4 regions of the Streptomyces sp. NPDC045678 genome follow, and region 1 is predicted to be linked to each of the others. Evidence: riboswitches for the same ligand, from Rfam matches in the RefSeq annotation. Region 1 holds a riboswitch; each other region holds the start of a gene.

Region 1 (5,578 bases):
GCGCGTAGAGGGGCGCCGTCTCGTCAGGCGGGGCGGACCACGCTGTGGATCGGCATGTAGTAGATCGACTCGACGCGGACGTTCGCGCCCGGCTTCGGGGCGTGGATCATCTTGCCGTTGCCGATGTAGATCCCCACGTGGCTGATGTCGTCGTAGAAGAACACCAGGTCACCCGGCTTGGCGTCGGCGGTCTTCACCGTCGTGCCGACCTTGACCTGGTCCCAGGTGGTGCGCGGCAGGGAGATCCCCGCGGCCTTCCACGCGTCCTGCGTGAGCCCGGAGCAGTCGTAGGAGTCGGGGCCGGTGGCGCCCCAGACGTACGGCTTGCCGATCTGGGCCTCCGCGAAGTCGATGACCTTCGCGGCCTTGGTGGCGTAGCTGCCGTCCGAGCTTCCGGTCCCCGAACCGGAACCGGAACCGGAACCGGTGTCGGAGCCCGAGCCCGAGCCCGAGCCGGAGTCCTGGCCCCCCTCGCGCTCCTTCTCCCGCTCGGCCGCCTCCTCCGCCTTGCGCTTGCGCTCCGCCTCGGCGGCCTGCTCGCGGGCCAGCTTCTCGGCCTTGCGCTTGGCCTCCTGCTTCTTCTTCCGCTCGATCTCCGCGAGCCGCGCCTTCTCCTCGGCGGTCAGCTTCGAAAGGAGCTCGCGCGCGTCCCCCAGTTTCTTCTGGACGGTCTTCTTGCTCGTCCTGAGCTCGTCCCGCGAGTCGGTCAGCGTCTCCAGGCTCTTCGCGGCCCGCGTGCGCTGCTTCGTCGCCGAAGCCTGCTCCGTCTCGTAGGCGTCGACCGCCTTCTTCTGGCGCGTGGTGAGCCGGTCCGCCAGGTGGTTCTGGTCGAAGTAGCCCTGCGGGTCGTTGGCGAGCATCATCGTGGCCGTCTCGGAGACGGCGCCGGTGCGGTACTGGGCCGCGGCGAACGAGCCGAGCTCCTGGCGTGCGTCGTTCAGCTTGTCCGTGCGCTTGGCCACGTCGTCGAGCAGCCGGTCGACCTTCTTGCGCTGCTTCTCGGTGCGCTCCTTGGCGGAGTTGTACTTCTGGGTGGCGACACCCGCCTGCTGGTAGAGCTCGTCGACCTTCTTCTGCACCTCTTCGAGGCTGGGCTTGGACGGCGCCGAGGGCGCTGCCTGCGCGCTCTGCGACAGGAGGGCGACGGAGGTGAGGGCTGCCGTCGTGATGCCGAGGGCGGGGGCCGTACGAATGCCGGCCGTCCGGTTCCGCGGCTTGCGGTGCGACGCCAAGGAGGCGACTCCTTCCGTAGACCGCCTACCGGGTTAGCTGTCGGGTTCGGGCGGATGGTTCGGAAGGCTGCCCTACGGTCCCGTACTTCGTACGGGACCGATTCACCCCAAGTTTTCGGTGGGTCCCCGGCTCCGAACACGTCGGACTCGGCGGGGGCCGCCCGTTCCCGGCGGGTTCGCCGGTGGGGGGACGAGTGGCCCGCCGGGCACGCTAGCCAACTCGTGTGGTGCCTGTGAAGGTTGATGTTCGATATGCCCGATACATTTTCGTTACTTCACGCGGGCGTGCGCGGCGCGCGAGCGGCCATGGCGGAGTGTGATCGTCCGTGGGCGGCGCGTGACGCGGGTGCCGCTGTCCGGAACCCGCAGCGGGTTGTCAGTGGGGCCGCCTAGACTCGGGAGGCGATGAGCAGCCTCTTTGATGACAGCTTCCTGGCGGACCTGCAGCCCTCCCGGGCCGCGGACGAAGCGCCCCCGCCGCCGCCCGAGGACAGCGCTCCGGAGCCCATTCCGGACGACCTGTTCGACGGAAAGTTCGACGCGCCCATGTCCCGGGACACGCACTACCGCGACGGCGCCCCGCGCCCGGTCATCGACCCCGCGACGCTCCTCGATGGGCTGAACGAGAACCAGCGCGCGGCTGTCGTGCACGCGGGCTCCCCGCTGCTCATCGTCGCCGGCGCCGGTTCCGGCAAGACCCGCGTGCTGACCCACCGCATCGCGCACCTGCTCGCCGAGCGCGGCGTGCACCCCGGCCAGATCCTCGCGATCACCTTCACGAACAAGGCCGCGGGCGAGATGAAGGAGCGCGTCGAGCAGCTCGTGGGCCCCCGGGCCAACGCGATGTGGGTGTCGACCTTCCACAGCGCCTGCGTCCGCATCCTCCGCCGTGAGTACAAGAAGCTGGGCTTCACGTCCTCCTTCTCGATCTACGACGCCGCCGACTCCAAGCGCCTCATGGCCCTGGTCTGCCGCGACCTGGATCTGGACCCCAAGAAGTTCCCGCCGAAGTCGTTCAGCGCCAAGATCTCGAACCTGAAGAACGAGCTGATCGACGAGGAGGACTTCGCGGGGCAGGCCGCCGACGGCTTCGAGAAGACCCTCGCCCAGGCCTATGCCATGTACCAGTCGCGCCTCCGCGAGGCGAACGCGCTCGACTTTGACGACCTGATCATGACGACGGTCCACCTGCTGCGCGCCTTCCCGGACGTCGCCGAGCACTACAGGCGCCGCTTCCGGCACGTCATGGTCGACGAGTACCAGGACACGAACCACGCGCAGTACGCGCTGGTGCGCGAGCTGGTCGGACCCTCCGGAGGCGAGGGGGACGACCCCGCGGAGCTGTGCGTGGTGGGTGACGCGGACCAGTCCATCTACGCCTTCCGCGGCGCCACGATCCGCAACATCCTCCAGTTCGAGGAGGACTACACGGACGCGACGACGATCCTCCTGGAGCAGAACTACCGCTCCACCCAGACGATCCTGACCGCCGCCAACGCGGTCATCGAGCGGAACGAGAGCCGCCGCCCCAAGAACCTGTGGACCAACCAGGGCGAGGGCGCACGCATCACCGGATACGTCGCCGACACCGAGCACGACGAGGCACAGTTCGTCGCCGACGAGATCGACCGCCTCACCGACGCGGGCGACGCGAAGGCCGGCGACGTGGCGATCTTCTACCGGACGAACGCCCAGTCCCGTGTCTTCGAAGAGATCTTCATCCGCGTCGGCCTGCCCTACAAGGTGGTCGGCGGCGTCCGCTTCTACGAGCGCAAGGAGGTCCGCGATGTGCTGGCCTACCTGCGCGTCCTCGCCAACCCCGAGGACGCGGTCCCGCTGCGCCGCATCCTCAACGTACCGAAGAGGGGCATCGGCGACCGCGCCGAAGCCATGATCGACGCGCTCGCGCAGCGCGAGAAGATCTCCTTCCCGCAGGCGCTGCGCCGCGTCGACGAGGCGTACGGAATGGCGGCCCGCTCCACCAACGCCGTCAAGCGTTTCAATACGCTGATGGAGGAGCTGCGGACCGTCGTCGAGTCGGGCGCGGGCCCGGCCGTCGTCCTGGAGGCCGTCCTCGAACGGACCGGCTACCTGGCCGAGCTCCAGGCCTCGACCGACCCGCAGGACGAGACCCGCATCGAGAACCTCCAGGAGCTCGCCGCCGTGGCGCTGGAGTTCGAGCAGGACAACAACCAGGCTGCGGACAACAGCCAGGCCACGGACACCGACCAGGCCACGGACACCGACCGGGCCGCGGACAACGCGCAGGGCGGACCGGATGCGGGCCAGGGCCAGGGCGAGGGCGAGGGTGAGGCCGGTGAAGGCACCACCCCGGCCGGCACGCTCTCGGACTTCCTGGAGCGCGTCGCCCTGGTCGCCGACTCCGACCAGATCCCCGACGAGGAGGACGACGGCTCCGGAGTCATCACGCTGATGACCCTGCACACCGCCAAGGGCCTCGAATTCCCCGTGGTGTTCCTGACCGGCATGGAGGACGGCGTCTTCCCGCACATGCGCTCCCTCGGGCAGGTCAAGGAGCTGGAGGAGGAGCGTCGCCTCGCGTACGTGGGCATCACGCGCGCGCGTGAACGGCTCTACCTGACCCGGTCGTCCATGCGCAGCGCCTGGGGCACGCCCTCGTACAACCCGCCGTCGCGCTTCCTCGAGGAGATCCCGGACACGCACCTGGACTGGAAGCGGACCGGCTCGGTCGGCGCGCCGGCCACGTCCGGCCCCGCCGGGGGAATCGCCTCGTCGCTGTCCTCGTCGCGCTCGCGCTCCGGTGGCGCACAGGGCTTCGCCACGCGCCGCGCGTCGGAGAAGCCGGTCGTCTCGCTGGCCGTCGGCGACCGCGTCACGCACGACCAGTTCGGCCTCGGGACCGTGGTCGGCGTGAAGGGGACGGGAGCGAACGCCGAGGCGACGGTGGACTTCGGCGAGCCCAAGCCGAAGCGCCTCCTGCTGCGGTACGCACCGGTGGAAAAGCTCTAGCGCGGGCGTCGGCGGCCGGAGTTACGTTACGTCGGGTCGAGGCCGTGGCTGCGGAGCCACGGCAGCGGGTCGATCGCCGAGCCGCCGGCGGGCCGCACCTCGAAGTGCAGGTGCGGTCCTGTGGAGTTGCCGGAGTTCCCGGAGAAGGCGATGGTCTCGCCCGCCTTCACGGGACCGCTGGAGATCTTGTGCGTGGAGAGGTGGCAGTACCACGTCTCCGTGCCGTCCTTCGCGGTGACGATCGCCATGTTGCCGTAGGCGCTGTTCCACTTGGTCGACACAGTGCCGTCGGTCGCGGCGAGGACTTCGGTGCCGTACGACACCGGGAAGTCGATTCCGGAGTGCGCGGACATCCAGTTGACGCCCGCCTGCCCGAACTGCGCGCTGAGGCCGTGCTGCTTCACCGGCAGGGCGAACTTGGGACGCAGCCGCTCCTTGCGCGCGGCCTCCGCCGCCGCCTTCTTCTGGGCGGCCACCTTCTCCGCCTTGAGGTCGATGCGCTCCTGCGTGCGGCTGGCGCGGTCCGCGAAGTCGCCCGCGTCCGCGGAGAGGTTCGCCAGCTGCGTGTCCAGCTTGTTGTTGGCGGCGGAGGGCTGCACGGGCGCGGTGTCCGGGGCCGATGCCGTCGTCGTCGTGTCCTTCGCGTCGTCCCCGCCGAAGTTCCCCACGGACGCGGCCGCCACTCCGGCGACCCCCATCACGCAGGCCGAGGGCACGGCGACGGTGAAGAGCGCGGAGCGCTTGGCGGGGGTACGGCGACGGGTCCTGGAGCGGCCGCCGGCCGCGGGTCCGCCGCTCCTTCCGCGGGAAGAACGGGGCGCGGCACCGGGGGAATCCGTCGACTCGGTGGCCGCGGGCTCGTACGCGGCGTCGTCATCGGTCTCGTACGCCTGGGCCGCGTCGTGCGGGACGGCGGCGCCGAGCAAGTCGGGTGCGTCGTGTGCCTGGTGTGACTCGTGGGTGTCGGCGGCCGAGTTCCACGCCGTCGCGTCGTACGCACCGGTGTCGAAGGTCTGCGTGTCCCACTGGCCGGTCTGTGGACCGTCCTGCGGAGTCTGGTGCCAGGCGGTGGTGTCCCACTGGCCCGTGGAGTCAGGGCCCGGCTGCGCGGGGATGTCGGCGACCTGCTGATGCCCGCCGGTCGACCACATCGAGGCGGTGTCGTAGCTGCCGTCGTAGGTGGCGGCGTAGTACTGCTCCGCGTACGCGTCGTAAGTGGCCGTCTGCTGCGGGCCTGTCGTGGTCGCCCACTGGCCCGTGTCGTGCCCGTTGCCCGGCATGTCGCCGAAGAGGGGGTCGACCGCGAACGTTCCGGTGTCGAAGGCGCCGGTGTCGGAGCTGCCGGTGGAATAGGT
Region 2 (5,578 bases), on a different contig from region 1:
CGGCAAGGAGCAACTGGAACGGGCCCGGGACCGGGTACGGGGGCGGCAGCAGCCCTGGTTCGCGGCGTTCGAGCAGATGCGGCACAGCAAGTACGCGGCCGCCGACTACACCGCGCGGCCGTACGCCGTCGTGGAGTGCCCGCCCGACACCCGGCCCGGGCGGGGGTGCGTCGAGGAGCGTGAGGACGCGCTGGCCGCGTACACGCACGCCCTGCTCTGGAACGTGACCGGTGAGCGCGCCCACGCCGAGAAGGCCGTGCACATCATGGACGCCTGGGCGAAGGCGATCACCCGGCACACCGAGGACAACGCCGGGCTGCAGACCGCCTGGGCCGCCTCGTCCTGGGCACGTGCCGCCGAAGCCCTGCGCTACACGTACGACGGGTGGCCCGACGGGCAGCTCCTGCGCTTCGAGCGGATGCTGCGCAACGCCTACCTGCCCCAGGTCCGCGACGGTGCCGTCGAGCGCAACGGCAACTGGGACCTGGTCATGGCCGACGCCACCATGAGCATGGCCGTCTTCCTCGACGACCACGCCACGTTCGAGCAGGCCGTGCGGCACTTCAGGACGCGCGTGCCCGCGTACTTCTACCTGGAGTCCGACGGGAAGCTGCCCGTCTCCCCGGCGGGCAGCGGCATCGACACCGCCGCCGAGCTGAAGAAGTACTGGTTCGGGCAGGGCACGTACGCCGACGGGCTGTCGCAGGAGACCTGCCGCAACTTCAAGCACGCGAGCTACTCGCTCGCCGCCACCTCGCACATGGCGGAGACCGCCCGGCACCAGGGCGTCGACCTGTACGGAGAGGTCAGGGACCGGCTGCGGGCGGCCTTCGAGTTCCACTCCAAGTACCAGCTGGGCGCGGCGGCGCCGGCCTGGCTGTGCGGCGGCAGGGTGCAGCGCGACATGGGACCCGACACGGAGGTCGGCCTCAGCCATCTGCGGGGACGGCTGGGGCTGGAGATGCCGCAGACCGAGAGGTACACGCGGGAGCGGCGGCCCGAGGGCACCGACGACCTCTTCGTGGCCTGGGAGACCCTCACGCACGCCGACAACGTCTGAGTGGTTCGACGCACCCCTCCGGATGGCGTAGAGTTGTGTTCATCGACGCGGGGTGGAGCAGCTCGGTAGCTCGCTGGGCTCATAACCCAGAGGTCGCAGGTTCAAATCCTGTCCCCGCTACTGAAGGCCTGAGGCCGGGAAGCATCAGCTTCCCGGCCTCAGGTGTTTTCCCCGCCGTAACCCGGTCGGCCCACACCAACTCGCACCCTCCCGCCGCTGCGGGAACCCTGAATGCAGCGCGGTGATGGGCGCGGACTCGGCGGGAGACAAGCGGTGGGGCAGCGAGGAAATCCCGACGACAGGGATGCCAGGGAGGCCAGGGGGACCACCGGGCCCGAGCGGGCGTTCGTCCGCTCCCTGCCGCTCCTGCTCCTCGTCGTCGGTGTCGTGTACGACGCGGCGACCCCGTCGGAGTTCACCGCGTCCCCCCTCTTCACCGCCGCCCCCCTCATCGCCGCCCCCTTCTACTCGCGGCTCAACACCGTCCTGACGGGTGTCGCCGCCACGGCCGCCGTCCTCTTCCTGCACTACGGCAGCACGATCAGCAGCCAGGTCGAGGCCGTCACCGAAGTGGTCACCGTGGTGACCGTCGCCGCGCTCGCGATCGTCATCAACCGCGTCGTGCGGCGCAGCAACGACCGGCTCGCCATCGCCCGTTCCATCTCCGAGGCCACGCAGCGCGCCGTGCTGCCCGAACCGGATCCGCGGATCGGCGGGCTCGACTTCGCGGCGCGGTACGAGGCCGCGCAGGCGGACGCGTTCATCGGGGGCGATCTGTACGCGGTGCAGGACACCCCGCACGGCGTGCGGCTCATCGTCGGTGACGTACGCGGCAAGGGCATGGGCGCGGTCGCCGCCGTCGCGGTCGTCATCGGCGCCTTCCGGGAGGCCGCCGAGCAGGAGGCCACCCTGGAGGCGGTCGCGCAGCGCCTGGAGCGGGCGCTCGCCCGCGAGGGCACCCGGCGCGACGGGCTCGACGCGTTCGAGGGGTTCACCACCGCGGTCCTCGCCGAGATCCGGCACGGCGAGGGCGCCGTACGGCTCGTGAACCGCGGGCACCCGCCGCCGTTGCTGCTGCGCGGCGACGGGCGGCTGTGCGTCCTGTCGGCGAGCGAACCCGCGCTGCCGCTCGGCATGGGGGACCTCGGGACCTGGCCGGACCGCGCGGACGAGACGGAACTGCCGCCCGGCGCGCTGCTGCTCTTCTACACGGACGGCCTCTCGGAGGCGCGCAACGCGGCGGGGGAGTTCTACGATCCCGCGACCCGGCTCGGCGGGCGGATCTTCCCGGGCCGCGGCGGCCCGCACGCGCTCCTCGCCGCGCTGGCGGGGGAGGTGCGGCGGCACACCGGGGGCGGCATGACGGACGACATGGCGCTGCTCGCGGTGCGGCGCCCCACCGCCGGGGACCTGGACGTCGCGGCCGACGCTTCCGACGTCACGTCCGGTGACTGAGGTGCAGCCCTCCGCATAACAACTGACGCTCTGTCAAGAGAATGTGAAGTTCCGGTGTTTGGGAAGGTGGGGTCAACTCGCCCCGTTCCGACCCTTCGTGTCCCGATGTGTACGGCCGATGAGCGTTAACGATCAACTGGAACAGCTTGGAATACCGACCCGCTGTCTATTAACGTTCGATAACGCAGCGCGGTCGTCCCAGCCGTCACTAGAGGCGGCTCCGTGCGCACACGCCTAATCCCGCAAGGGAGCCGGGGAACCACCAACATGGGGTGAATCGGGCATCTGTGCATCCGTGTCAGATGTTCGTAGGAGACCTTCCTGCTCCGAACCCGTCAGCTAACCCGGTAGGCGAGAAGGAAGGAAAGGAGTGCGCCCCAGTGGCGTCCAACCGGCCTGCCCCCCAAGCCGTGTACGTTCCGAATGACGACGACTTCGGTTCGTACGACGAGGGCTCCTTCGAAGAGTGGAACCCCACCGAGGAGTCCGTCCGTCCCGTCCGCGGCAGGCACCGTGTGCACAAGAAGGGCGGCGGGCTCGCCCGCAGCTCCACCGTGCTCGGCGTGGGCGTCATCGCCGCCGTCGGCGCGGGCGGCATCGCCACCGCGCAGGACGGCAAGCCACCGGTCTCCATATCGATGCCCGACCTGGGCGCGGTCACCGACTCGCTGCCCGAGGCCGAGTCCCTGCCCGGCGTGGGCTCGTTGATGTCCGACGACGACGCCGCGGACACCGCCGTCGCCGCCTCGGCCCCCCTCACCGCCGCGGGCGTCAGCACCGCCGACGCCCAGCAGGGCACCACCCACGCGGGCGAGGCCCTGCGGGCCCGCATCATGCAGCAGGCCGAGAACCAGCAGAACCAGGCGGACACCGCCGTGCGGACCGCGGCCGAGGACGCGGCCGTCAAGAAGGCCGCCGAAGAGGCGGCCGCGCAGCAGAGGGCCGCCGAGAAGGAGGCGGACGCCAAGGCCGCCGCCAAGAAGAAGAAGGAGGAGGAGGCCCGGAAGGCGAAGGCCGAGGCCGCGCGCCTGGCCAAGCTCGCCAAGAGCTACGTCATCCCCACCTCCTCGTACACCCTCACCTCGCACTTCGGCGACGCCGGCTCCATGTGGTCCTCGGGCCACCACACCGGCCTGGACTTCGCGGCGCCCACGGGCACCCCGCTGAAGGCCGTGCACACCGGCACCGTCAAGGAGGCCGGCTGGGCGGGCGCGTACGGCTACCGCACCGTGCTCGAACTCGAGGACGGCACGGAGGTCTGGTACTGCCACCAGTCGTCGCTCAACGTCAGCGCGGGCCAGAAGGTCTCCACGGGTGACGTCATCGGCCGCGTCGGCGCGACCGGCAACGTCACAGGCCCGCACCTCCACATGGAGGTCCACACGCCGGGCGGCTCGGGGATCGACCCGCTCGGGTGGCTGCAGAGCAAGGGCCTCAACCCCTGATCGCGCCTTCGTAGGGGCCGGCCACCGCTTGCTTGTGGCCTGCACGGAATTCCGTCTCCGATGGGGGCGTTGAGGAGGATATGACTTCTCTTCGCCCACTCGGCTCCTCCGACCTCGAGGTCTTCCCGCTCTCCCTCGGCGGCAACGTCTTCGGCTGGACCGCGGACCGGGCGGCGTCCTTCGCCGTCCTCGACGCCTACACCGCGGCAGGCGGCAACTTCATCGACACCGCCGACGCGTACTCGGCCTGGGTCGACGGCAACAAGGGCGGCGAGTCCGAGACCCTCATCGGCGAGTGGCTCGCCGAGCGCGGCAACCGCTCCGATGTCGTCGTGGCCACGAAGGCCGGCTCCCACCCCGAGTACAAGGGCCTGTCCGCCGCCACCATCAAGGGCGCCGCCGACGCATCCCTGAAGCGCCTCGGCACCGACTACATCGACCTCTACTACACCCACTTCGACGACACGTCGGTGCCCGTGGAGGAGATCATCGGCGCGCTCGACGAGCTGGTGCGGGCCGGCAAGGTGCGGGCGATCGCCGCGTCGAACATCAGCCCCGAGCGGCTCCAGGAGTCGCTCGACGTCTCCGACCGCGAGGGCCTCGCGCGCTACGTGGCGCTGCAACCGCACTACAACCTCGTCTCCCGCGACACCTACGAGGGGCCCCTCCAGGAAGTCGCCTCGCGCTCCGGCCTCGCGGCTGTCCCCTACTTCGGGCTCGCGGCGGGCTACCTCACCGGCAAGTACCGGGCCGGTACGCGCGTCGAGAGCGCGCGCAGCTCGCGGGTCGAGGCGTACGTGGGGACGGAGCGGGGCGACCGTGTCCTCGCCGCCCTCGACGAGATCGCGCGGGCGCACGGAGCGCAGGTCCCGACCGTGGCGCTGGCCTGGCTCGCGGCGCAGCCCACCGTGGCGGCGCCGATCGCCTCCGCGCGGACGGTGGAGCAGCTGCCGGCGCTGCTCGCGGTGGCGGATCTCGAACTGACGGAGGCGGATGTCGCGGCGCTGAACGCGGCGTCGGCGTAAGGGCGCGCCCTAGGGGCGGTAGGGGTTGTACGCCGTCGGGTAGCCGTAGGCCGGGTAGGGCTGCGGGGGCCCGTAGGGGAGAGGGGCGTGCGGAGGGCGGCCGCCGTACGCCCCGTACATTCCGTACGGCGGCACGGGGGGCATGACCGGTGCCGTCGCCTGTGCCGCGTACGCGAGGGCGGGGCGGGCCGGCTCGCGGCGTTCCCACAGCTTCTCGAGGAGTTCCCGCTCGCGTACGACGAAGTCGGCACCGGCCCGTCCGCGGCGGCCGCGGTGGCGCAGGAACGCGAGGGACGTCGCGTACATCTGGTACTCCGCGACCGTGCGGGCCGCGGGCTTCCCCCAGGTGTACGCGGCGTAGTCGCGGGCCAGTGAGCGGGCGCGCATCGAGCCCAGCGCGAACGGTTCGGACGGGGTGAGCCAGCCCGCCGCCGCGTACACGGGCAGCTCCTCGCGGATCGTGCGCAGTTCGCGCTGGCGGGTCCAGATGGCGAGCCAGGTCAGCAGGCCGAACGCCGGGAGCATGAAGAGGGCGTACACGGTGAAGAACCCGAACTGCCCGAAGACCGCGGAGCCGTTCCACAGCGCGTGCA
Region 3 (5,578 bases), on a different contig from region 1:
CGAATACGCGTACTCGAGGAAGGAGCCCTGCATCTCGTCGACGACGTCGATGTCGAGGATCTTCTCCTCGTACGACTCGTCGGGCGGCGGGGTCTTCGTGCTGCGGCGGGCCATCGCTGCTGCGGCTCCTTCACCAAGCAAGTGCGGGTTCTGACGCCGACCATTGTGGACTGTCCCACTGACAACGCCGACCACGACCCGTGCACCGGCGCTGTCACCCGCGACTACGCCGGGGGCGGAGCGGGAACTTCGTCAGGTGCTGACACGCTTGCATACAGTGGCAGGACTGGCAGCAATTGTTCTGATCCAGCGATGATCCAGCGATCGAAGGGACGTACATGCCCATGGGTCACACGGCCACAGCCGAGGCCGGCTCCGGCGGCCTGACAGCGACCGAGCACCGGCTGGCCAACGGCCTGCGCGTGGTGCTCTCGGAGGACCACCTGACCCCGGTCGCCGCGGTCTGCCTCTGGTACGACGTCGGCTCCCGCCACGAGGTCAAGGGGCGTACCGGCCTTGCTCACCTCTTCGAGCACCTCATGTTCCAGGGGTCGAAGCAGGTGCACGGCAATGGCCACTTCGAGTTGGTCCAGGGAGCGGGCGGTTCGCTCAACGGCACGACGAGCTTCGAGCGCACCAACTATTTCGAGACCATGCCCGCCCACCAGTTGGAGCTGGCCCTCTGGCTCGAGGCCGACCGGATGGGCTCCCTGCTCACCGCGCTCGACGAAGAGTCGATGGACAACCAGCGCGACGTCGTCAAGAACGAGCGCCGCCAGCGCTACGACAACGTCCCTTACGGAACGGCGTTCGAGAGGCTCACCGCGCTCTCGTACCCGGAGGGCCACCCCTACCACCACACACCGATCGGCTCCATGGCCGACCTGGACGCGGCCACCCTGGACGACGCACGCGCGTTCTTCCGTACGTACTACGCGCCCAACAACGCGGTCCTGTCGGTGGTCGGCGACATCGACCCGGAGCAGACGCTCGCCTGGGTCGAGAAGTACTTCGGGTCGATCCCCGGCCACGACGGCAAGCAGCCGCCGCGCGACGGCTCGCTGCCCGAGCGCATCGGCAAGGAGCTGCGCGAGGTCATCGAGGAGGAAGTGCCGGCTCGCGCCCTGATGGCCGCCTACCGCCTCCCGGAGGACGGCACGCGCGCGTGCGACGCGGCCGACCTCGCCCTCACCGTTCTCGGCAGCGGCGAGTCCTCCCGGCTCTACAACCGGCTCGTCCGCAGGGACCGCACGGCGGTCGCCGCCGGGTTCGGTCTGCTGCGCCTCGCCGGGGCGCCCTCGCTCGGCTGGCTGGACGTGAAGACGTCGGGCGACGTCGAGGTGCCCGTCATCGAGGCCGCCGTCGACGAGGAGCTGGCCCGCTTCGCCGCGGAGGGCCCCACTCCGGAGGAGATGGAGCGCGCCCAGGCGCAGCTGGAGCGCGAGTGGCTCGACCGGCTCGGCACGGTCGCGGGCCGCGCCGACGAACTGTGCCGTTACGCGGTCCTGTTCGGCGACCCGCAGCTCGCCCTGACGGCCGTCCAGCGCGTCCTCGACATCACCGCGGAGGAGGTCCAGGAGGTCGCCGCGGCCCGCCTGCGCCCCGACAACCGCGCGGTCCTCGTGTACGAGCCCGTGGAAGGCGCCGACGAGGGTGCCGAGGAAGAAGAGGAGGCGGCGAAGTGACCGAGGCCGCGACGATGCAGTTCCACCCCCAGCCCCAGGCCGGCACGGCCAAGCCCTGGGCCTTCCCGGCCCCCGAGCGCGACACGCTGCCCAACGGTCTCACCGTCCTGCGCTGCAACCGCCCCGGCCAGCAGGTCGTCGCCGTCGAGGTCCACCTCGAAGCACCCCTGGACGCGGAACCGGAGGGCCTGGACGGCGTCGCCACCATCATGGCGCGGGCCTTCAACGAGGGCACCGACAAGCACTCCGCGGAGGAGTTCGCCGCCGAGCTCGACCGCTGCGGCGCCACCCTCGACGCGCACGCCGACCACCCGGGCGTGCGGGTCTCCCTCGAGGTGCCGGTCTCCCGCCTCCCGAAGGCGCTCGGCCTGCTCGCCGACGCCCTGCGGGCCCCCGCCTTCGCGGACAGCGAGATCGAGCGGCTCGTACGCAACCGCCTGGACGAGATCCCGCACGAGGCCGCCAACCCGGCGCGCCGCGCGGCCAAGGAGCTCTCCCGGCAGCTGTTCCCGCCGACATCGCGCATGTCGCGCCCGCGCCAGGGCACCGAGGAGACGGTCGAGGCCATCGACTCGGCGGCGGTGCGTGCCTTCTACGAGAAGTTCGTCCGGCCCGCCACGGCCACCCTGGTCGTCGTCGGCGATCTGGAGGGCACCGATCTGGACGCCGTCCTCGCGGACACCGTCGGCGCCTGGACCGGTTCCGCGGGCGAGCCGCGCCCGGTGCCACCGGTGACCGCCGACGACCGCGGCCGCATCGTCATCGTGGACCGCCCCGGAGCGGTCCAGACGCAGCTGCTGATCGGCCGGGTCGGCGCCGACCGGCACGACCGCGTCTGGCCGGCCCAGGTCCTCGGCACGTACTGCCTGGGCGGCACCCTCACCTCGCGCCTGGACCGTGTCCTGCGCGAGGAGAAGGGATACACCTACGGTGTACGGGCGTTCAGCCAGGTCCTGCGCTCCGCCCCGGACGGGACGGGCGCCGCGATGCTCGCCATCAGCGGCTCCGTGGACACCCCGAACACGGGTCCGGCGCTGGACGATCTGTGGAAGGTGCTGCGCACCCTCGCCGCCGAAGGGCTCACCGACGCCGAGCGCGACGTGGCCGTGCAGAACCTGGTGGGCGTGGCCCCCCTCAAGTACGAGATGGCGGCATCCGTGGCGGCGACGCTCGCCGACCAGGTCGAGCAGAACCTGCCGGACGACTTCCAGGCGCAGCTGTACCGGCGGCTGGCCGCCACGGGCACCGTGGAGGCCACCGCGGCCGTCGTGAACGCCTTCCCGGAGGACCGCCTGGTGACGGTCCTCGTCGGGGACGCCGCGCAGATCGAGGAGCCCGTCAGGGCCCTCGGGATCGGTGAAGTGAGCGTGGTCACCGGCTGAGTGACGGATAACTAAACGGACAACTATGAGGACCCCGATGGCCCGTTTCGGCCACCGGGGTCCTCATATGTCCGGATTCATATGGAGGTTGCCTGTCTGCCGTGTGGCGTGCGCTACAAAAGTCGAGTTCTGTTTGTCGATTGACAGACGCCCCGATTAGCGTCGACCCGGCTGTCCGTCGCGCAGTACGCCGCATCCGCGGCACCGGGCAGTCATCGCCGAGTCCCCGTACGGCGCGAGCCAGGGGAGCCGGGGACCCACACGTCCCCTGGGGTGAATCGGGAACCTTGTCGCGAGGCGAGGGACTCGTAGGAGACCTTCCTGCTCCGAACCCGTCAGCTAACCCGGTAGGCGAGAGGGAAGGAAAGGAACACCCGCCACATGGCGTTCACCCGTGCCACCGGGAAGCACCGTCGTCCGAGCCGCATGACGCGGACCACCGCGAACGTCGCGGGTGTCGCGGCGCTCACCACCACCGGTGTCATCGGCGGTCTCGCGGGCCCCGCGCTCGCCGCCGCCGACGAAGCGGCCGTGGAGCACACCGGTCTCACCCAGGCGATATCCGTCGGCGACTCGCTCGCCGAGAGCATCGACGCGCAGGCCGCCGCGCAGCGCCAGGCCGCCGACGACGCCGCTGCCGCCAAGAAGGCCGAAGAGGCAGCCAAGAAGAAGGCCGCCGAGGAGAAGCGCAAGGCCGAGGCCGAGGCCAAGGCGAAGGCCAAGAAGGAGCGCGAGGCCAAGGAGCGCGCCGCCCGCGAGGCCGAGCGCAAGCGCCTGAACACCTACGTCTCCCCGATCTCCGGCTCGTACGTCTCCACGGGCTACCAGACCGGCGGTGCCATGTGGTCCTCCGGCAGCCACACCGGTGTCGACTTCCACGCCGCCTCCGGCACCTCGGTCCACGCGGTCGGCTCCGGCACCGTCGTCGAGGCCGGCTGGGGCGGTGCCTACGGCAACAACGTGGTCATCAAGATGAACGACGGCACGTACACCCAGTACGGCCACATGTCGTCCCTCGGCGTCACCGTCGGCCAGACGGTCACCCCGGGCCAGCAGATCGGCCTCTCCGGTTCCACCGGCAACTCCAGCGGCCCGCACCTCCACTTCGAGGCCCGCACCGGCGCGGAGTACGGCTCGGACATCGACCCGGTCTCGTACCTGCGCTCGCACGGCGTCAACGTCTGACCGACGCCTCCGCAGCATCGCACCGAAAGCCCCGGTTCCTCGTGAGCCGGGGCTTTCGCCGTTCCCGGCCGCCGTGTTCTTGGCCAAAAGATATCCATGAATTCCGGCCCGCCGTCGGAAATTCCGGCCCTCTGCAATAGAGTCACGGAACGAGCGTCGGTAGACCGCGTTGCGCGGGGATCAAAGCGGAGGTCCGGTCATGCGCGTTCCCGCGCACTCGGTATGCACGGCCATTCGGGATGACATAGTCGCCGGTGTGTACGAAAGGGGCGGCAAGCTCACCGAGGAACTCCTCGCGCGGCGCTACGGAGTCTCCCGCGTCCCCGTGCGCGAGGCCCTGCGCACCCTGGAGGCCGAGGGCTTCGTCGTCACCCGCAGGCACGCGGGCGCGTGCGTCGCCGAACCGACGGAGCAGGAGGCCGCGGACCTCCTGGAGGTCCGGACGCTGCTCGAACCCCTCGCCGCGGCCCGCGCCGCGCAGCGCCGCACGGACGCGCACCTGAAAGTCCTGCGCGGGCTCGTCAGGCTGGGCCAGGAGCGCGCGAGGAGCGGCCTGGGGGAGGAGTTGCGGTCCCTGGGCGGCTGGTTCCACGACACGCTCGGCCAGGCGTCCGGCAGCCCCGGCCTCACGGCGCTGCTCACCCCGCTCCGGCACAAGATCGCCTGGATGTACGTCGTCGAACCCTCGGCGGCGCCGGGCGAGTCCTGGTCCGAGCACGCGGCGATCGTCGACGCGGTGGCCCGCCGGGACGCGCAACGGGCGAGGGCGCTGACCGCGGCGCACGTCGAACGGACGCGTGCCTTTCACCGATTGCGCCCCGCGCGCCGTAGCGGCCGTGTGAGGGATTCGCAACATGCCGTAAACACGGTGAGCCTCCGCAATTAACGGAGGTGCCGTATATGAATGCCTGACGTTGTGCGTGAATTGCTCGACTTATTCAGGGGCATACATGCGTCGATGGGGTCACCCGTAATTCCGGGTGACCCCATCGACGTAATGCGAGGAACGTGTCCTAGACCGTCTCCGGAAGCTCCTCGAGCCCCTCGGCGACCAGCTTCGCCAGACGGTCGAGAGCGGCGTCGGCACCCTCGGCGTCGGAGGCCAGCACGATCTCTTCGCCGCCCTGGGCACCCAGGCCGAGCACCGCGAGCATCGAAGCGGCGTTGACCGGGCTGCCGTCGGCCTTGGCGATCGTCACGGGGACGCCGGCGGCCGTGGCCGCGCGGACGAAGATGGAGGCGGGTCGGGCGTGAAGGCCCTCGGCCCAGCCGACGTTGACGCGGCGCTCAGCCATGTGTTGCTGCCCTTCCAGGTGTCTCACACTT
Region 4 (5,578 bases), on a different contig from region 1:
CGTCTCGACGACGTCCGGCTGTCCGCAGGGGCAGCGGTGCGCGATGGCCCGCAGGCCGCGCGGCGGGCGGCCGAGCTGCTGCTTGAAGGCCTCGACGTCGGCGTCGGTGGGCTCGGTGCGCGGGGTGCTCGGCGGGGGCGTTTCCATGCCTGTCTTTCGTGTCGGTCCGTGTCGGGAAGTCAGTCGTCGGGGCGGTCCGCCTTGTCGACGCCGTCCCAGACGTTCGAGTACCAGGGGCGCGTCGCCGCCCCCTGGTCCGCGCGGCGGCTCTCGATCGCCGCGGGGTCGATCACCGTGAAGCCGGTCTCGCCGGGCATCACGTAGTGCAGGCGGTCGCGGACGCGTTGCTCCGCGTACGCGTCGTCCTGCCAGCGGGCCTTCTCGTCGCGCAGCTTCTCGACGTCCGCCCGGTGCTCGGCCTGCTGTCGGCGCAGGTCGTCGATCTCGGCGCGCTGCGACACGTACTGCCGCATCGGATACGCGAGGGCGACGACCAGGGAGCAGAGCACGAGCGCGAGGAGCGCGGCGCGGCCGGTGAGCCGGGAGCGGCGCGCCTGGCGCTTGGTCTGAGAGCGGTAGACGCGCTCGGCTGTCTGCTCGCCGAGCAGCCGCAGGCGGGTCGCGGTGGAGAACCGGTCCTTGGTCCCGGCCTTGGCCATGGTTCCGCCTCCCCAGAGCTGCGCAGCGCTTACACGTACGTACGTCCCCGCACACGGTACGGGACCGCGTGCGGGGACGTAGGTAACCACGTGGCTACGTGGGTTCAGCCCTTGCTGTGCTCACTAGACCGCGGAGCGGAACCGCGGGAAGGCGCTGCGGCCCGCGTAGACCGCCGCGTCGTCCAGGATCTCCTCGATGCGCAGGAGCTGGTTGTACTTGGCGACGCGCTCGGAGCGGGCCGGGGCGCCGGTCTTGATCTGGCCGCAGTTGGTGGCGACGGCGAGGTCGGCGATGGTGACGTCCTCGGTCTCGCCGGAGCGGTGGGACATCATGCACTTGAAGCCGCTGCGCTGGGCCATCTCGACGGCGTCCAGGGTCTCGGTCAGCGAACCGATCTGGTTGACCTTGACGAGCAGGGCGTTGGCCGAGTTCTCCTCGATGCCGCGGGCCAGGCGCTCGGGGTTGGTGACGAACAGGTCGTCGCCGACGAGCTGCACCTTGTCGCCGAGCTTCTCGGTGATGGCGTTCCAGCCGGCCCAGTCGTCCTCGAACAGCGGGTCCTCGATGGAGACGAGCGGGTACGAGGCGACGAGCTCCTCGTAGTACTCGGTCATCTCGGCGGCCGAGCGCTCCTTGCCCTCGAAGGAGTACTTGCCGTCCTTGTAGAACTCGGACGCGGCGACGTCGAGGGCGAGCGCGATCTGCTCGCCGGGGACGTAACCGGCCTGCTTGATGGCCTCGAGGATGAGGTCGAGCGCGGCGCGGTTGGAGTCCAGGTTCGGGGCGAAGCCGCCCTCGTCGCCGAGGCCGGTCGACAGACCCTTGTCCTTCAGGACCTTCTTGAGGGTGTGGTAGACCTCGGTGCCCCAGCGCAGCGCCTCGGAGAAGGACTCCGCGCCGATCGGGGCGATCATGAATTCCTGGATGTCGACGTTCGAGTCGGCGTGCGACCCGCCGTTCAGGATGTTCATCATCGGGACGGGCAGCAGGTGCGCGTTCGGGCCGCCGAGGTAGCGGAACAGCGGCAGGTCGCTGGCCTCGGAGGCGGCGTGCGCGACGGCGAGCGAGACGCCGAGGATGGCGTTGGCGCCGAGCGAGCCCTTGTTGTCGGTGGCGTCCAGGTCGAACATGGCCTGGTCGATCAGGCGCTGCTCGGTGGCGTCGTAGCCGACGAGCTCCGGGCCGATCTGCTCGATGACGGCGAGGACGGCCTTCTCGACACCCTTGCCCTGGTAACGGTTGGGGTCACCGTCGCGGAGTTCGATGGCCTCGAAGGCACCGGTGGAGGCACCGGACGGAACGGCGGCACGACCGGTGCTGCCGTCGTCGAGGCCGACCTCGACCTCGACCGTGGGGTTGCCTCGGGAGTCCAGGATTTCCCGGGCTACGACGACGTCGATGGACGGCACGAGCATCTCCTTCTGGGATGTGACGCGTTTACGCGAGCCGCTTCGGCCCTGCGTCTCCTGAGCCTAACCGGCTCCGGGCCTTCGGCCAGCCGACCGCCCGTCCCCTGGGACGGCACAAAGGCCATATGGCGCGGAAACAGGGCGTAAGACCATGTTCTCTACTCGCTAGTAGCGAACAAGAGGGGGCCGGGGACGGCGGGGGAAGGGGTGCGGACATGGCCCCGCCCCGGTGCGTACGGGGGATACGCGCACCGGGGCGGGGAGCCCGTGGGGACGGGGGGTACGGCCGTGCGTCCGCCGAGGCACGGCCGTGACCGTCCGGGTCAGCTCAGGTGGAGCTGCTGGCCCGGGTAGATCATGTCGGCGTTGTCGATGATGTCGCCGTTGAGCTTGTAGACCTTGTGCCAGCCGCCCTTGACGTGCTTCGCCTCAGCGATCTTCGACAGGGTGTCGCCCGTCTTGACCTTGTACTCGCCGTCGCCCTTCTTGACCGTCTTGCCGGTCGGGGTCTCGACGGTCTTCTTGGACTCGGTCTGCGGCTGCGGCTTGGGCTGCGGCTTGGGCGCGGCCTGCTGCTGCGGGGCGGCCTGCTGCTGCGTCTGCTGCGGCTTCGGCGCGGCCTGCTGCTGCTGCGGAGCCTGCTGCTGCGAGCCGCCGCTGTTGGGCGAGGCGCCCGAGAGGCCGACGCCGCAGCTCGGCCAGGCACCCTTGCCCTGGCTGGCGAGGACCTTCTCGGCGATCTCGATCTGCTGGGCCTTGGAGGCCTTGTCGGCCGTCGGCGCGTACTTCGTGCCGCCGTACGCGGACCACGTGGAGGCGGAGAACTGCACGCCGCCGTAGTAGCCGTTGCCGGTGTTGATGGACCAGTTGCCGCCGGACTCGCACTGCGCGACGGCGTCCCACTCGGAGGTGGTGGCGGCCGAGGCGGAACCGGCGGCCATCAGCGGGGCCGCGACTGCGGCACCGGTGACACCGGCGAGCGTGACGACACGGGTGGCCTTGGACGGACGACGGTGCTTGCCCTTGCTGGAAAACAGCATGCGTTGATCCCCTCACCGACGCCTGCGAGGTGAGCTGTCGGGTTCGGGCCGATGTGGTTGCCCGGCCGCACTCCTTCGAGTGCGGCTTCACCCCTAGCCGCATGACGCGGCGCTTACCTTGGGTCCCCCGCTCCTGCCTACGGCGCTCAAAGCGACGACTGTTCCCGTCCGGCCGTTGGCAGGATTCGGCGTACCGACCGGCGGGGCTCACGAGTGGCGAGCGGTGACGACGGTAATCACGCGATCGCCGGAATTTCAAAGACGATCAGGGCTTCTGAGACCCATCTCTCACTCGCACCAAACCAGACATACGACGCGAAGCCCCCACCCGACTCTTCGTCAACTACCGTTACTTTTCGCCCAGATCGAGGCTCTGACCGGGGAGAATGAGGTCCGGGTCCTTGCCGACGGTCTTCTTGTTCTCGGTGTAGAGCTCGTGCCATCCGCCGTCGACGCCGAGGTCGTCCGCGATGACCGAGAGGTTGTCTCCGGAGCGCACCGTGTACGTCCCGTCGGCGATCCCGCCGGAGCGCTTCTCACCGCGCGAGGCGTGCCGTCCGGACCGGCCGTCCGCGTCCGCACCCTCGTCCGCGCGGTCGCCGCGGTGGCGGCCGGAGGCGGAGTCGCCGGAGCCGTCCGCGTCGTCAGCGCCGCCTGCGGGGTCGGTCGAGTTCTCGGGAGTGGGCGAAGTGGCGTCTTCGTCGCCCGACTTGCCGGAGTCACCCTTGTTGCCGCCGGTGTCGCCCTTACCGCCCTTGCCATCCTTTTCGCCGGACTCGTCGTGATTCTTGTCTCGGGAGTCCTTGCCGGAGCCGGGCCTGTCGCTCGCGTCGTCGGAGGGCTTCTCCGGGTCGGCGGACGGGTCGGCCGAGTCGGAGGCGTCGCCGGACGATTCGCCCTTGCCCCCGCCCTTGCCCGAGGGGCCCTTGGCGTCCTTGCCGTCCTTGCCGTCCTTGCCGTCCTTGCCGGAGCCTGTGGGGTCCGACGGCTCGGTGGGCTTCGGCGTGACCGGGGCGCCCGGGTCCACGTCGGCCGCGGCGCCGTCCTGGGTGAGGCCGGCGATCGGGGCGCAGCTCGGCCACGCGGCGGTGCCCTTGTCGTCGAGGACCTGCTCGGCGACGGCGATCTGCTGGGAGCGGCTCGCCTGGTCGGCGCTCGGCGCGTAGTCGAGGCCGCCGTACGCCTCCCAGGTCTCCTGGGAGAGCTGGAGGCCGCCGTAGTAGCCGTTGCCGGGGTTGGCGCTCCACTCGCCGCCGCTCTCGCACTCGGCGAGCTTCTCCCACGTCGTGGTCTCGGCGGCGTTCGCGCTCGTGGCGCCGAGGAGTGGAATGGCGATGGCTGATCCGGTGACTCCTGCCGCGACGATGAGGGCCGGGGCTTGGCGGGGGCGTCGGTGACGACCATGGCCGGAGAGCATGCGGGTGCCTTTCACGAGACTGCAGCGACGACTTGTGCGCGTGGGGCGCTCAAGTCGTCGTGAACGTAGCCGCAGTCGAACGCTTGTCACAAGTCGATGCAGCGGAGATCACGCGAACATCACAGTCGTGACGGGGTGTCAGCCGGACACCGTTGTCTGTGCGGTCGTGAACTTCACCGGCAGGGTGCGCAGTCCCCGCATGATCAGTCCGCCACGCCACCGCAAATCATCCGGTTCCGCCGCGAGTTGCAGGTCGGGAAGGCGCCGGAGCAGCGTCGCGAGGGCGGTTTGGCCCTCCAGACGGGCGAGCGGGGCGCCGAGGCAGTAGTGGATTCCGTGCCCGTATCCGAGGTGCTGGTTGTCGCTACGGGAAAGATCGAGCGTGTCGGGGTCCTCGAACCGGGCGGGGTCGCGGTCGGCGGCGGCGAGCACGACGAGGACGGGGTCGCCTGCGGCGATGTCCTGCCCGCCGATGGTGAGCGGCTCCGTCGCGAAGCGCCAGGTGGCGAGCTCGACCGGCCCGTCGAAGCGGAGCAGTTCCTCGACGCCGGTCTCCAGGAGCCCGGTGTCGCCCTCGGCCAGCGCCTTCTGGAGGCGGGCACGCTGCTCGGGGTGGGTGAGGAGGGCGTACGTCCCGTTGCCGATGAGGTTCACCGTGGTCTCGAAACCGGCGAAGAGAAGGATGAACGCCATGGCGGCGGCCTCGTTCTCGGTGAGGTGCTCGCCGTGGTCGGAGGCCTTGATGAGCCCGGAGATGAGGTCGTCGCCGGGTTCGAGGCGCTTGCGGTGGATGAGTTCGGCGAGATAGCCGCGCATCTTCTTCACCGACCGGGCGACGCCGCCGCGCGGACCGCCGCCGTGCCGGATCATCATGCCCGCCCAGTCGCGGAAGTCGTCCTGGTCCTCGCGCGGGACGCCGAGGAGGTCGCAGATGGCGTAGATGGGCAGGGGGAAGGCGAATTCGTGGATGAGGTCCGCGGAGCCCTCCTCGATGAACCTGTCGATGAGCTGGTCCGTCAGCTCCTGCACGCGGGGGGCGAACTCGGCCACTC

The links. Region 1 has a riboswitch for cyclic di-AMP ahead of AC07DO_RS27195 (C40 family peptidase). Riboswitches for the same ligand answer to the same signal wherever they lie in the genome.
Region 2: another riboswitch for cyclic di-AMP. It lies ahead of AC07DO_RS10940 (M23 family metallopeptidase); the one in region 1 lies ahead of AC07DO_RS27195 (C40 family peptidase).
Region 3: another riboswitch for cyclic di-AMP. It lies ahead of AC07DO_RS15390 (M23 family metallopeptidase); the one in region 1 lies ahead of AC07DO_RS27195 (C40 family peptidase).
Region 4: another riboswitch for cyclic di-AMP. It lies ahead of AC07DO_RS18675 (transglycosylase family protein); the one in region 1 lies ahead of AC07DO_RS27195 (C40 family peptidase).

The regions. Positions count from the first base shown of each region.
Region 1 covers NZ_JBWKJS010000008.1:138,017-143,594, reverse strand. The annotation lists gene AC07DO_RS27195 (C40 family peptidase) at 24-1,232, opposite strand; cyclic di-AMP (ydaO/yuaA leader) riboswitch at 1,240-1,395, opposite strand; gene AC07DO_RS27190 (ATP-dependent DNA helicase) at 1,638-4,223, shown strand; gene AC07DO_RS27185 (M23 family metallopeptidase) at 4,250-5,578, opposite strand, start outside.
Region 2 covers NZ_JBWKJS010000003.1:20,270-25,847, reverse strand. The annotation lists gene AC07DO_RS10955 (alginate lyase family protein) at 1-1,060, shown strand, start outside; tRNA gene AC07DO_RS10950 (tRNA-Met) at 1,107-1,180, shown strand; gene AC07DO_RS10945 (PP2C family protein-serine/threonine phosphatase) at 1,292-2,515, shown strand; cyclic di-AMP (ydaO/yuaA leader) riboswitch at 2,737-2,884, shown strand; gene AC07DO_RS10940 (M23 family metallopeptidase) at 2,896-3,960, shown strand; gene AC07DO_RS10935 (aldo/keto reductase) at 4,041-4,985, shown strand; gene AC07DO_RS10930 (PrsW family intramembrane metalloprotease) at 4,995-5,578, opposite strand, start outside.
Region 3 covers NZ_JBWKJS010000004.1:152,106-157,683, forward strand. The annotation lists gene AC07DO_RS15375 (DNA gyrase/topoisomerase IV subunit A) at 1-114, opposite strand, end outside; gene AC07DO_RS15380 (M16 family metallopeptidase) at 339-1,685, shown strand; gene AC07DO_RS15385 (M16 family metallopeptidase) at 1,682-3,067, shown strand; cyclic di-AMP (ydaO/yuaA leader) riboswitch at 3,274-3,436, shown strand; gene AC07DO_RS15390 (M23 family metallopeptidase) at 3,449-4,252, shown strand; gene AC07DO_RS15395 (GntR family transcriptional regulator) at 4,452-5,138, shown strand; gene AC07DO_RS15400 (HPr family phosphocarrier protein) at 5,266-5,547, opposite strand.
Region 4 covers NZ_JBWKJS010000005.1:119,095-124,672, forward strand. The annotation lists gene AC07DO_RS18660 (DUF501 domain-containing protein) at 1-147, opposite strand, end outside; gene AC07DO_RS18665 (FtsB family cell division protein) at 180-659, opposite strand; gene eno (phosphopyruvate hydratase) at 783-2,075, opposite strand; gene AC07DO_RS18675 (transglycosylase family protein) at 2,393-3,109, opposite strand; cyclic di-AMP (ydaO/yuaA leader) riboswitch at 3,114-3,264, opposite strand; gene AC07DO_RS18680 (LysM peptidoglycan-binding domain-containing protein) at 3,459-4,526, opposite strand; gene AC07DO_RS18685 (cytochrome P450 family protein) at 4,665-5,578, opposite strand, start outside.